2 regions of the Paenibacillus sp. NPDC058071 genome follow, and region 1 is predicted to be linked to the other one. Evidence: riboswitches for the same ligand, from Rfam matches in the RefSeq annotation. Region 1 holds a riboswitch; the other holds the start of a gene.
What was found. A riboswitch is a leader RNA that binds a small molecule or an ion and turns the genes downstream of it on or off. The one in region 1 is predicted to bind cobalamin.
Positions count from the first base shown of each region.

Region 2: it holds a riboswitch for cobalamin, as region 1 does, so the genes downstream of both, ACFVTB_RS15410 (S-layer homology domain-containing protein) here and ACFVTB_RS16190 (ABC transporter substrate-binding protein) in region 1, are expected to answer to the same signal.

Region 1 covers NZ_JBHVSK010000009.1:83,751-89,721, reverse strand. The annotation lists gene ACFVTB_RS16195 (heavy metal translocating P-type ATPase) at 1-972, shown strand, start outside; cobalamin riboswitch at 1,041-1,242, shown strand; gene ACFVTB_RS16190 (ABC transporter substrate-binding protein) at 1,383-2,369, shown strand; gene ACFVTB_RS16185 (FecCD family ABC transporter permease) at 2,371-3,408, shown strand; gene ACFVTB_RS16180 (ABC transporter ATP-binding protein) at 3,405-4,184, shown strand; gene cobT (nicotinate-nucleotide--dimethylbenzimidazole phosphoribosyltransferase) at 4,253-5,332, shown strand; gene cobU (bifunctional adenosylcobinamide kinase/adenosylcobinamide-phosphate guanylyltransferase) at 5,339-5,950, shown strand; gene cbiB (adenosylcobinamide-phosphate synthase CbiB) at 5,947-5,971, shown strand, end outside.
Region 2 covers NZ_JBHVSK010000008.1:181,965-187,935, forward strand. The annotation lists gene ACFVTB_RS15410 (S-layer homology domain-containing protein) at 1-3,671, opposite strand, end outside; cobalamin riboswitch at 3,820-4,005, opposite strand; gene ACFVTB_RS15415 (hypothetical protein) at 4,246-4,473, shown strand; gene ACFVTB_RS15420 (alpha/beta fold hydrolase) at 4,504-5,328, shown strand; gene ACFVTB_RS15425 (AzlD domain-containing protein) at 5,413-5,736, opposite strand; gene ACFVTB_RS15430 (AzlC family ABC transporter permease) at 5,727-5,971, opposite strand, start outside.

The sequences.
Region 1 (5,971 bases):
ATGGATACGCTGCTGCTCGACAAAACGGGGACGCTGACGGAAGGCAAGCCGCGGATGAGCCGCAGCTATGCAGCCGGATGCAGCCGGTCAACACTGCTTAAGCTGGCGGCTGCTGTAGAAACGGAATCGACGCATCCGCTTGGAAAAGCAATTGTGGCTGAGGCAGCTAAGAGCGGCTTGGTGCTTCCGAAGGCGGAGCGTTTCGCGTATACGACCGGCAAAGGGGTAGAGGCTTTCGTCGAACGTCGAACAATTGGCGTAGGCAACGCTTCCTTTGTCCGTGACCGGCAATGGACAATAAATGACGACGGAATTAAGGCATTTGTCAGCGAGCGGGAAAGCGTCGGCGAAACGGTGCTTTACGCGGCCGACGAAGGCATTGTCATCGGCGTCATTTCATTCTCGGACACGATCAAGCCGTACGCCCGTCAAGCCGTACGCCAGCTCGCCTTGCAAGGCGTCGATGTGTTGCTGACGACGGGCGATCATCGTTCCCCGGCGAACACGGCCGCCGATGCGGCAGGCATCGATAGAAGCCGCGTATTTGCAGGTATGCTGCCGGAAGACAAGCTGGAGCTTGTTCATCGTCTGCGCGCGGAAGGTAAGCGAATCGGCATGGCAGGGGACGGTTGGAACGACGCTCCCGCGCTGGCGGCGGCCGACGCGGGTCTTGCGATGGGCGACGGGACGGACGCAGCTTTGACTGCTGGACACATTACGCTGCTGCAGCCGCGGATGACGGCGATCCCCGAGGCGTTTGCCATTAGCCGGATGACAGTGCGCAACGTGAAGCAGAATTTGACGTTCGCGTTCCTCTATAACGCGCTGATCATCCCTTTCGCGGCAATCGGCATGCTGGAGCCATGGATGGCGGGTACGGCGATGGCGTTCAGCTCCGTCTCCGTCGTCGGCAACGCCTTCCGGCTTGGACCTAGACTTCGCCGGGCAGTGTTCGGAGTGGAAGCGCGATAGACAAAGGTTCAAAGATTTTGGTATAGTAACTACGATATAAACGTATAGGTTTGATCGATCAGGCGCCGTTCGGATGCTGCAATCGCAGGCAGCCGTTTGGCTTAATAGGGAAGTCCGGTGAAAATCCGGCACGGACCCGCCACTGTAAGAAGCGTCGCCCGCATTCCCACTGGCGATATCGACGGTTGAATGTCACTGGGCGCTGCCGCTCCCGGGAAGACGCCGTCGACGGCTTCGAGTCAGGAGACCTGCCTGCTTCGCATAACGCTTTATCCTACGAGGACTTGGGATGGTGTTGGGATGGCCAGTCCGTCCGCCGCGCGCACAATGGCGGCGGGACTTTCAGCATTTCCGGCACTTTTGATGCCGGAAATGCTTTTTTAATTAAGGAGAGGAGATGTGTTAATTTGATGCAAGGAATGAAAAACGCACACAAACGATGGAGGGGATTAGCGGCGCTGCTCTTGGTCGCTATGCTGATGGTCGTTGCGGCCTGCGGAAACGGTTCGGGATCGAACGGCGGCAATGGGTCGAATGGGCAAGGACAGCAGCCGCAGCAGCAGGAACAATCGCAGCAGTCGGCATATCCGCTTACGGTTAAGGATGACACCGGCACGGAGATTACGTTTGAACAGGCGCCGAGCAAGGTGGTTACATTAGCGCCTAGCGAAACGGAAGTGATGTATGCGATCGGAGCGGGCGAGCAGGTGGCGGGAGTCGACGCATTCAGCAATTATCCGCCGGAAGCGGCTTCGAAACCGCAAATCGGCGACATGACGACGAACATTGAGGCGGTTGTCGCATTGACGCCGGATTTGGTGCTTGCTTCCTCCTCGATGAATGCGGAGGCGGTGACGAAGCTTCGTGAGTTGAAGATCGCCGTTTACGCAACCGATCCGACGACCTATGACGCGACTGCGGACAAGATCACGACAATTGGCCGCATCGTAGGCAAGGAAAAGGAAGCGGAAACGGTGGCGCAGCATATGAAGGACGTCAAGCAGCAAGTGCAGGACGCGGTCAAGGATGCTGCGAAGAAGCCGGTATATCTTGAATTTTCGCCGGGCTGGACCGTCGGCTCAGGCACCTTCCTCAACGAACTGCTGACGATTGCCGGCGGAACGAACATTTCGGCAGCTCAGCCCGGCTGGTTTGAGGTAAGCGCAGAAGAAGTCGTTAAACAAAATCCTCAACTGATCATTTACCCGGACTTGAAAGAAGACCCGAATCCGATTGCCGCCGCATTTGCCCAAAGACCGGGCTGGGATGCAATCGATGCGATCAAGAACAAACAGCTGTTTGCAGTTGCCGAGGATCCGCTCGTACGCGTAGGTCCGAGATTGGCTGACGGCCTGCTGGAGCTGGCGAAGACAATCCACCCGGATCTGTTCTCTTAAAATGAAAAGCCGTTTACTCACTTATGGAGCAGCAAGTCTGCTCCTTCTTGCTGTTTCCGTTGTTGCCAGCCTGTCGATCGGCTCGGCAGGCATTTCCATTAAAGACGTATGGGGCATACTGCTGCATCAGCTTCCGTGGCTCGACCAAAGCGCAGGTTCGTGGAGCGAGAGCGAAGTGGCGATCGTTACGCAGGTCCGTTTATCCCGCGTGCTGCTGGCCATTTTGGTGGGCGCCTGCCTGTCGCTGGCGGGAGCGGGTTTTCAAGGAGTGCTTCGCAATCCGCTTGCCGATCCGTACACGCTAGGGGTCGCTTCCGGCAGCTCGGTCGGAGCCGCCTTTTTAATTCTGTTCGGGTTTCAAGCGCTGATCGGCTTTTGGACGATTCCGGTCGTCGCCTTTGCAACAGGGCTTCTGACGCTTGGGGCAGTGCTGGCGCTATCCCGAAGCAAAGCCGGGATGCAGTTGGAGACGCTCATTTTGTCCGGCGTCGTCGTGCAATCGTTTCTCGGCGCTTTTGTTTCTTTTATGGTTAGCTTATCGGAGGGCGTCGTCAATCAAATCTTGTTTTGGCTCATGGGTTCACTGGCTATGCGGTCTTGGGCTCATGTATACATGCTCCTGCCGTTTTTGGCGGTCGGTTTGCCGCTGCTTATGGTGCTGGCTCACCCGCTCAATTTATTTATGTTCGGTGAGCGGCATGCCGCGCATCTCGGCATTCGAGTGGAGCGGACGAAGCTGATTGTCCTAATTGGTTCAACGCTGCTAACGGCTGCGGCGGTTTCCGTTTCCGGTGTTATTGGGTTTGTTGGACTCGTTATCCCTCATTTGATCCGGCTGATCGTCGGACCGGATTATCGGCTTATTGTGCCGCTGTCAGCTGTCGGAGGAGGCATATTCCTGCTCTGGGCGGATACATTGGCTCGTATCGCGCTTAGTCCGCGGGAAATCCCGCTTGGCGTCGTCACCGCGCTGATCGGAGCGCCTTTCTTCGCTTATCTGCTTCATAGCCGCAAGCGCAGCAGGGAGGAATCATTATGATCGAGGTTATAAAAGCGGGCAAAACGATGCAAGGAAGAGCGGTGCTCGAATCGCTTTCTTTCGCCTTACAGCCGGAAAGATTTTATGGTATTATCGGACCAAACGGCGCGGGCAAGTCGACGCTGCTGCAGCTGCTGTCCGGCATTTCAAAGCCTTCGTCGGGACAGGTGCTTTTGGATGGCAAGGAAGTATCCGCATTGCCGCCGAAACGGCTTGCTAAGCGGCTTGCCGTTCTTCAGCAGGGCGGTTTGCCGGCTGTCGGCTTTACGGTTCGCCAAACCGTCGCTATGGGAAGATTTCCGTTCCAGAATTGGTTTGGTGACGAAAGCGGCGACGCCGAACCGCTGATCGACGAGGCGATTCGGGTCATGGGACTGGGCAAGCTGGAGAACCGAAGCTTGGCTGCGCTGAGCGGAGGGGAGCGGCAGCGAGTCGCGCTTGCCAAGGTGATGGCGCAGGAGCCCGAAATCGTTTTACTGGATGAACCGACAACCTATCTTGATATCGGCTATCAGATTCAATTGCTGGATACGGTAAGGCAGTGGAGGCGGGAGAAGGGGATAACCGTCATCGCCGTCCTGCACGATTTGAATTTGGCCGCGTTATATTGCGACGAACTGCTTGTGCTTCATGAAGGGAGACTTATCTCTCAAGGTGCGCCTGAGGAAGTGTTGGACGAGGAACTGATTCGGCATGTATACGGAGCGGGAGCTGAAATTGTCGCTCACCCTGCGAACGGCATGCCGCAAATTTTGCTGCGTCCTGGTGTCCGGTAGCCCTTATGGTTGAGATGAGCGAGTTCGTCTTGCTACGAAAGCGAATGAGCAGAAGGGATGATGGAGAGATGAACGAAGAACAGCTAGGGAAACAGATCGCCTATTCCATTGAACGAATTGCTCCTTATGATGAAGAAGCGGCCTTGGAGGCGCAGCGCCATTCTGACCGGTTGACGAAGCCGCCCGGCAGTCTTGGCAAACTGGAGGAGATGTCTTGCCGGTTAGCGGGAATCGGAGGCGGACTTTGGCCGTCGTTGGATAAAAAAGCGGTTGTCGTCATGGCGGCCGATCACGGCGTGTGCGAGGAAGGCGTCAGCGCGTTTCCGCAAGAAGTAACCGCTCAAATGATGAACAATTTTTTGCAGGGTGGAGCGGCCGTGAACGTACTAGCCAAGCAGGCGGGAGCGGACGTGTTCTGTGTCGATATGGGCGTGAAAAGCGATTTGGATGTGAATATAGATCATCCTCGGTTGCTGCGGCGAAAAGTGATGCATGGAACGGCAAATATGGTTAAGCAGCCTGCGATGAGCCGGGAGCAAATGCAGCAGGCGGTGCTTGCAGGCATTCAAATTGCCGAGGATTTGGCGGAGCAAGGCTATCAATTGTTTGCCACAGGCGAGATGGGAATCGGCAATACGACGGCCAGCGCAGCACTTGCCTCGATGCTGACCGGTCTTCCTCCGGAGCAAACGGCGGGCAGAGGAACGGGCATCGACGACAGCGGCTGGCTGCATAAAGTAGACGTTATACGACGAGCCGTTGAACTGCACGAGCCTGCTTGCGAGGATGTATTCGACGTGTTGGAAAGGGTCGGAGGGCTGGAAATAGCGGGAATGGCTGGATTTATGATCGGAGCTGCGATCCGTCGCGTGCCGGTCGTAATTGATGGATTTATTTCCTCAGTAGCTGCGCTTGTCGCCGTCCGCATGTCTGAACGCGTGAGGTCGTATGTGATTGCCTCTCATCTTTCGCAAGAACAAGGGCACCGCAAAGTGCTGGAAGCGCTGGAGTTGTCGCCGGTCATACACCTGGACATGAGACTCGGCGAAGGCACAGGCGCCGTTTTATGCTTTTCGATCGTTGAAGCGGCACTTAAGCTGATGCAGGAAATGGCGACATTTGAAAGCGCAGGCATTTCGAAGGAGTAGAGTAGAATGGCGATATTGGTAACCGGCGGGGCGCGCAGCGGCAAAAGCGCGTTTGCCGAGCAACTTGCATCACGACTGGCTGAAGAAGGCGTATACATAGCGACAAGCCAAGCGTTTGACAAAGAGATGGCGGCGAGAATCGGAAAGCATCGGGCGGATAGAGCGTCCGCGGCGTTTCCGTGGACGACGGTTGAAGAGCCGATCGAGCTCGTGCGTGAATTAAATCGTCTTGCGCAAACGTTTGGTACGGAGCAGCGGGAAAGCGGTTGCATACCGCCGGTTGTCCTGGTTGACTGCTTGACGCTATGGCTGACGAATGTGCTCCTGCTCGAGGAACAGAAGAAAGAACAGCAGTCCGATTGGATAGACGGAGAATGGCTGAACGGTCAGATTGCTTCGCTCGTCGAAGCGGTCAAACAGTATCCTTATCCGCTCGTACTGGTGACGAATGAGGTTGGAGACGGTATCGTGCCATCCTATCCGCTGGGAAGACGCTTTCGGGACGAAGCGGGTCGGCTGCATCAAGCAATTGCAGCGGACTGTGATCGCGTCTTTCTTGTAACAGCGGGAATCCCCGTTGAATTGAAAGCTATCGCGTTTCGCTGGGACGACTTATGATCGGCTATTCCTTGTCCGAGA
Region 2 (5,971 bases), on a different contig from region 1:
GTGACCGGTTTGGCAACCCCGTTTTGTACGGGAATCTCATAGGCATGACTGTCGAGCGCGATCAGTGCAAAGATCGGTCCGTTAATGCCTTGCTTAGTGACATAGTTAAAGTCGGCTAACGCTGCACTAATGTCATATCCCGCAACGTTAGAGATGTCCTTACCAATTGACGTAAGGCCTAAGATCAGTCTGGAATGCTCCGTGCTTTTGGCAGAGTGAAGCTTCCCTTTTGACATCGATTTTTTTACAGCACCAACTACATTGTTGTAATAAGTGGCGTAATAGCCTTGTGGCACCTCATAGCCCGCGCGAGCAAGCGCTAGAATGCTCCATTCCCCGCCCATCGTACCGAATGCAGGTTCTGTTACATGGTTAAAGATATAAGATAAATGCTTGTTCAGTTGCTCGGTTACGTTGATCTCGTCTTTCTTCAATCCCGGTTTTTTGGCATTGACGAAAGATTCATGCTCTTGTTCCAGCGCTCGTACTTTAGCATCAACCTCGCCCTGAGTGGCACTTTCGTCAGCAATCAGAGATTGAGCAGACTCAATCAGCTCGACATATTGATCGTATACGCCTTTTGCCACCCATTGTTGGCTTTGATAGACATCCTCTCCGTCTGTGCTGACGGAAACCGACTTCAGCTGTTCCTTGCCGTTATCAACGGCAAGCTGCAAAGCAGTCTTGTCCGCTTCCTTAACAATGACGATCCTCGGAAGAATGCTGTAGTACCCTTCTCGACTGTCCGCTGTAAAATTAGGGTTAGCTCCTACTAGCGGATCAATATTATGATGATCCCCAACAGGACTGCCGAAGCCACTCACCTTAATATGGCCGCCTTTAAGACTATAGCCGCCTTTTAAATCCGCCGGCACTTGGAATTCCACACTATTGGCCTGCGTCGTAATGTTGTATTGTCTCGAAAGACCCGTAATCCATGTCTCGTTCGGCCCAGGAAAGTTAAGCTGCGCCGCAAAATTATAAATACCCGATAATTTGTTGGCCGGGAACGATAACCCATCCAGAGTAACTTTGACTCGATCGCCAGGACCAGCCTCTTCTCCTTGACGAGTCAAGTTTTGGATCGTTACGGTCAGCGGCCTAGCCGTCATGACCTGATATTCGGCCAGCCCCGCTTTTTCGACCTTGACGATGTTGCGGCCTTCGGTCAGAAACACGCTGAATGAGCCGTTAGGATTCGCAGTCACATTATTGGAAGAGAATGTGCCGTCTCCATAGGATGCCGTTCCGGCCGCATGATTGATTTCAGGACGAAGGACGCTGACTGTGCTGCCTGCGGAAGGAGTAAACGTATACGTTGCTCCCTGCTCCGTGTTCAGGAAGTAGACGCTATCGATGTCCGCATCGAATGCGCCATTCTGAAGGTTCATAATTTTCTTGCCTTGTTGATCTTGGTTAGCCTTCTGATTGCGGACCTTGTTGCTCTCGATGCCGGTGGCAATACCGGTTTCACCTTGACCTACTGTGACAACAAACAAACCGACATTTTCCGGCCATATTGCACTATAAGGTTCATTTCCATTTGAACTGTTTACCTTAATAGCATCGTAAGACACTTTAACAACGGCCGTTCCGTTTGCTTTCGCACGGATCGTTGCATAGCCGCCGGGCTCACCTTCGGCAATATCAATAATGTTTTGGCCTGTTACAATTTCATAATGAAAATCCGGTTCGAAAAAGTAATTACCGGTTATTGAAGTGATCGTCTGCCAGCTGCGCATGCTTAAAAGCTTGAACTCGCTCCCCGGCGCCGCCAGCTTCAAATGATTTTGTTCATTCAGATTAAGATAGATATTGCCTTCCGTAGAGGTTCCACGGTTTAAAATGGAGTGAGGAGAAACCAAATTTAATTGTGCTTCCGTAATCTCCATTGCTGCATTCGCAGCGTTCGCTATGAACGTCCCTACATTGGTCAGCTTACCGTCTTGATTGACCCGGTAGTTATATTCCACATTATTTGATAATTTGTAGCGATACACTTTTTTGCCGCCCTGTATCGTCGTTTCAACAGGCTCGGTTTTTTCAAATGCAATAAAGTGCTTGAGTTTACGGCCAATGATAAGCTTTGCTTCTTCAGGTACTGTAAATGTAATCGCACGCGCTAATGGAATCGCTGTGGAAATATTTTGTGCCGTAGCAGCTAACGTAACCGTAACGCTGCTGCTTGCTGTATTATATCCCTCGAGATCACGTGCTCTAGTCGGCTCAAAAGAATAAAAATACGTGTTGCCTGTAAGAACAAGGACTGGATACTCGCCCGCAGCCGTCTTCGTTCCCCAAATGAGGGACGTATCGCTTGGGCTATTTTGACCTACTTTTACCGTGTAGTCTGTATCAACGTTCCATCCCGCATTACTTGCTTTAAAGTTCAATTGACGGAATTCAAAGGCTTGACTAGGCTGCGTCGTAATCGTTAACTTGCCGCCGCCAATCGAATTTCCGCTAGCGTCAAGTCCTTTGTAGCGATAGTCGCCGGCTGGCAGAGAGGCTTGATATACTTTATAGGTGCCTGATTGGCCTGTACCAATATCGACGAGCTGATTTTTGGCATTATAAAGCTCTAACGAAGCCGCTTTTGGCGCAACGGTAAACGTGATGCTATATTTCGTCTCTACTTCCTGCAGGCCTTGTTTTATCGCTTGGTTAAAGGCCGCTTGGGCTTGCTCGAGCGCCAATACTTTAGCGTCTATTCCATCCTGCGTTGCAGTCGAGTCAGCGATGAGCTGCTGAGCCGATACAATCAGTTGGACGAATGCATCAAGCTCCGCTTGAACAACCCAATATTCCGTTGTGCTGACATCCGATCCGTCTACGCTTACTTTTACAGAAGTCTTGGCTAACTCGGCCAATTGAATAGCGGCTGCCAATTCAGCCGTGTTCAGCTGAGCAGTTTCACCAAGCGCTTCAGTCAAATCACTCAGCGCAGCGTCAACCGCAGATTGACCGCTTTCCATATTCGTGAGCGTATGGTAAGCATTCTCGTACGCCGCTCGAACTTCTGCATCCGCAAGAATGGTTGCTTTATCTGCGCTGCTATTAATCTCCGCTACTTTCTCTGTTAATGCATCCTTATTGGCAGGAGAAATAAGCGTACCGCCATTCCCTATGTCCTCCCCATACCCATAAACCGTATACTGCCAACGGACGACATCGCCGTTATTAAGATCGACGTCCGACGCTCCGACACTCGGGAAGGAATGATTGACCGCGAAGTTCCATCCCGACTGGTAGTAGTAATCGAATTCGCCTAACCAATCTTCATCCGCTCGATCGTCTACATTTGCCGCTCCTCCGAGCGCTTGCAGGATGTAAGCAGGAAATTTGGCCTCTCCCGCACCGGGGTCATATACGCTAGATAAGTAAAAGCCGCTATCTACGGTGCCTGAATGGTCATAGTTATCTTCTCCTAGAAGCTCTGAAATAACAGCTGCCGCATTGTCCCCTTCATGAATAGGAACACGAACTGGCTCAACGACATAACCTTGCCCCAATGTAAATTTCTCAACCGCTACCGTCACATATCCTTTGACAGCATTGGCTCCCGATTGGCCCCCTGCCGCCATTGCGGCGGTTGGGCTGAACAACGAAACTAGCATTAATAGCGTTAAGCCTAATGCTATGCTTTTTTTCCATGCTTTTTGCAGTAACATGATCCGTCTCCTTCAAATAGATTTATGATGTAAAACAAAAAAAACACCTATCACTATTATGTGAAAGGTGTTTGACAAACGGGCATACGGACATACCCATGCCTGAATAAGGCACAGCTAAACATCTCTCCTTTCATCCTCGTGAAATCGTAGAATAAAGTAAATGGCACGTATCCTGGCTTTGCTTCATCGTATAGCTAACTCCTTCCCGTATTGAACATACAGTGGAAACACGTTAACCTACTCGGCGTTACAGTGGCGGGACCGCGTCAGAATTGCACTGATCTTCCATTTTAAGCTGTGTAAACACAGCACCATTTACCTATATATGAAGTTGTAGTTGGATGGCCACTATATATATAGATTCTACCGTTAACAGCATGAACTATAAGTCCTACTAATGGATCGCCCATTGAAGAATAACCCATTTCGATATGGAGTGCAATCGTTAGTTGGCCAGAAAAAGTGAATATTGCGTTTGTAAGGAGATACGAAGATTTTAGCTGGCGATTGAATAAGGTAGCATTAATTGACTGTCCAATAAATATATGGAATTATACAGGAGGGTGATTACATGGAGAAATTAATAGATAGCAAAAACTCAGAGCTTATACGTACTAAAGGAGGCTCCCGAAAAGGGGCAGGCCGCAAGCCAATAGGCGTTACTCGAAAAATATCGCTGACCTTGCCGCAATCATTATGGGAAGAAATCGATCGTTGCTGTCATAGGGGCGATCACTCCGTTTCCGAGGTACTGCGATCCATTATTGAAGACAACCTGCATAATGCCGATCTTTTGTAGATTCAGTAAGTGTAGAGGAGGCTCGAGCTAATGATTCAGGATTATATTGACGTATCAGGCGGACGAATTTTTTATACCGTTTCAGGAAGTGGCGATCCTCTTATTCTGATTCATGGAAATTTCAATGATCATCAAATCTGGAATGAGCAGGTTGACTCTCTTGCCGCACAGTATAAAGTCATTCGCTATGATTTACGAGGATACGGCCTTTCCAGTACGCCAACCGCTCCCTTCTCCAATGTCGATGATTTAAAAGCTTTGGTTGATTCCTTGAAGCTGCAAAACGTTACTTTAGTTGGTTCATCGCTGGGCGGCAGCGTTGCCGTGAACTTCACTCTCGCTTATCCCGGGCTGGTTAACGCTCTTATTCTAGTTTCCCCCTCGATCAATGGCCGTTCTTATCCTATGAAAATGATGTGGGAGGGAATTAGGAATTTTATTAATACCCGTCTGAAGGGTCGCGAAAAAGCGATTGAAGCATTCATTGCGAATCCGTTCTGGCAATACTTTTTTCCTTCCGCAGGAAAAGATGAGGCTCGTAATAAAGTGCTCCATAATGTTCGAAACAGCAGCAACTTCTGTCGCTTCTCTCCAAATCTCTCTACCGTTATTAAACCTTATGCCTTCAACCGACTCCAAGAGATTAACATCCCAATCCTTACTATTATCTCGGATCAAGATCATCCGTTTAACATAACAACAGCAGAGTCCTTGCATGCGAAAATGAACCGATCCTTCAAGACGATGATGCAAGGCTGCGGACATCTTCCTTTTATTGAGGAGCCGCAGCTATTTAATCAGCATATTCTTGATTTTCTCGGCTCAAAACCGAAATCAGTGCATGACTTGAAGTGAGAGGGAGCGCTACGGGTCAGAGGGTTCTTCCGATCGCCATTAAGCCTGATTCCTTAGGGGAGACCGTCGACGACATTCTCCTTATTAAATGAAGTACCGTAAAGCCATGATCGAAATCATACCTGTAATCACTGTTCCGAGCAAGCTTTTTGTTTTAATCGCGACGAGAACCGTGGGGATCGCTGCCAGTAGCTCGATATTGTTTAACAGGGAAAACTGCCCTTTCTGCACGAATAGCTCCTGTCCGACCAATGCCGCCATTACAGATATCGGCACATAGTCCAGCCAGCGAATGGCCCACTCCGGAAGTTCCATCCGGCTCAAAACGATAAGAGGCACTACCCGAGGCAGAAATGTCAGCAAGGCAGCTCCGACAATCATCAAAAAGACATCCCATCTTACTTCCATTTATCAATCACCATCCCAATCGTAGCAGCGACTACCGTAGCCACAATAACCCCCACATGCCCCGGGTAAATAACCGCTATGCCTACTGCAATAACTATCGCACATACCGCTACAATAACATCGATTTTCACCTTTTTACGACTGACAATCGCCAGAATTAACAGACCGATAAACATAGCAGCCAGCGCAAAATCCAGTCCGAACTTCTCAGGCTCTGAAATCCATTGTCCAAAAT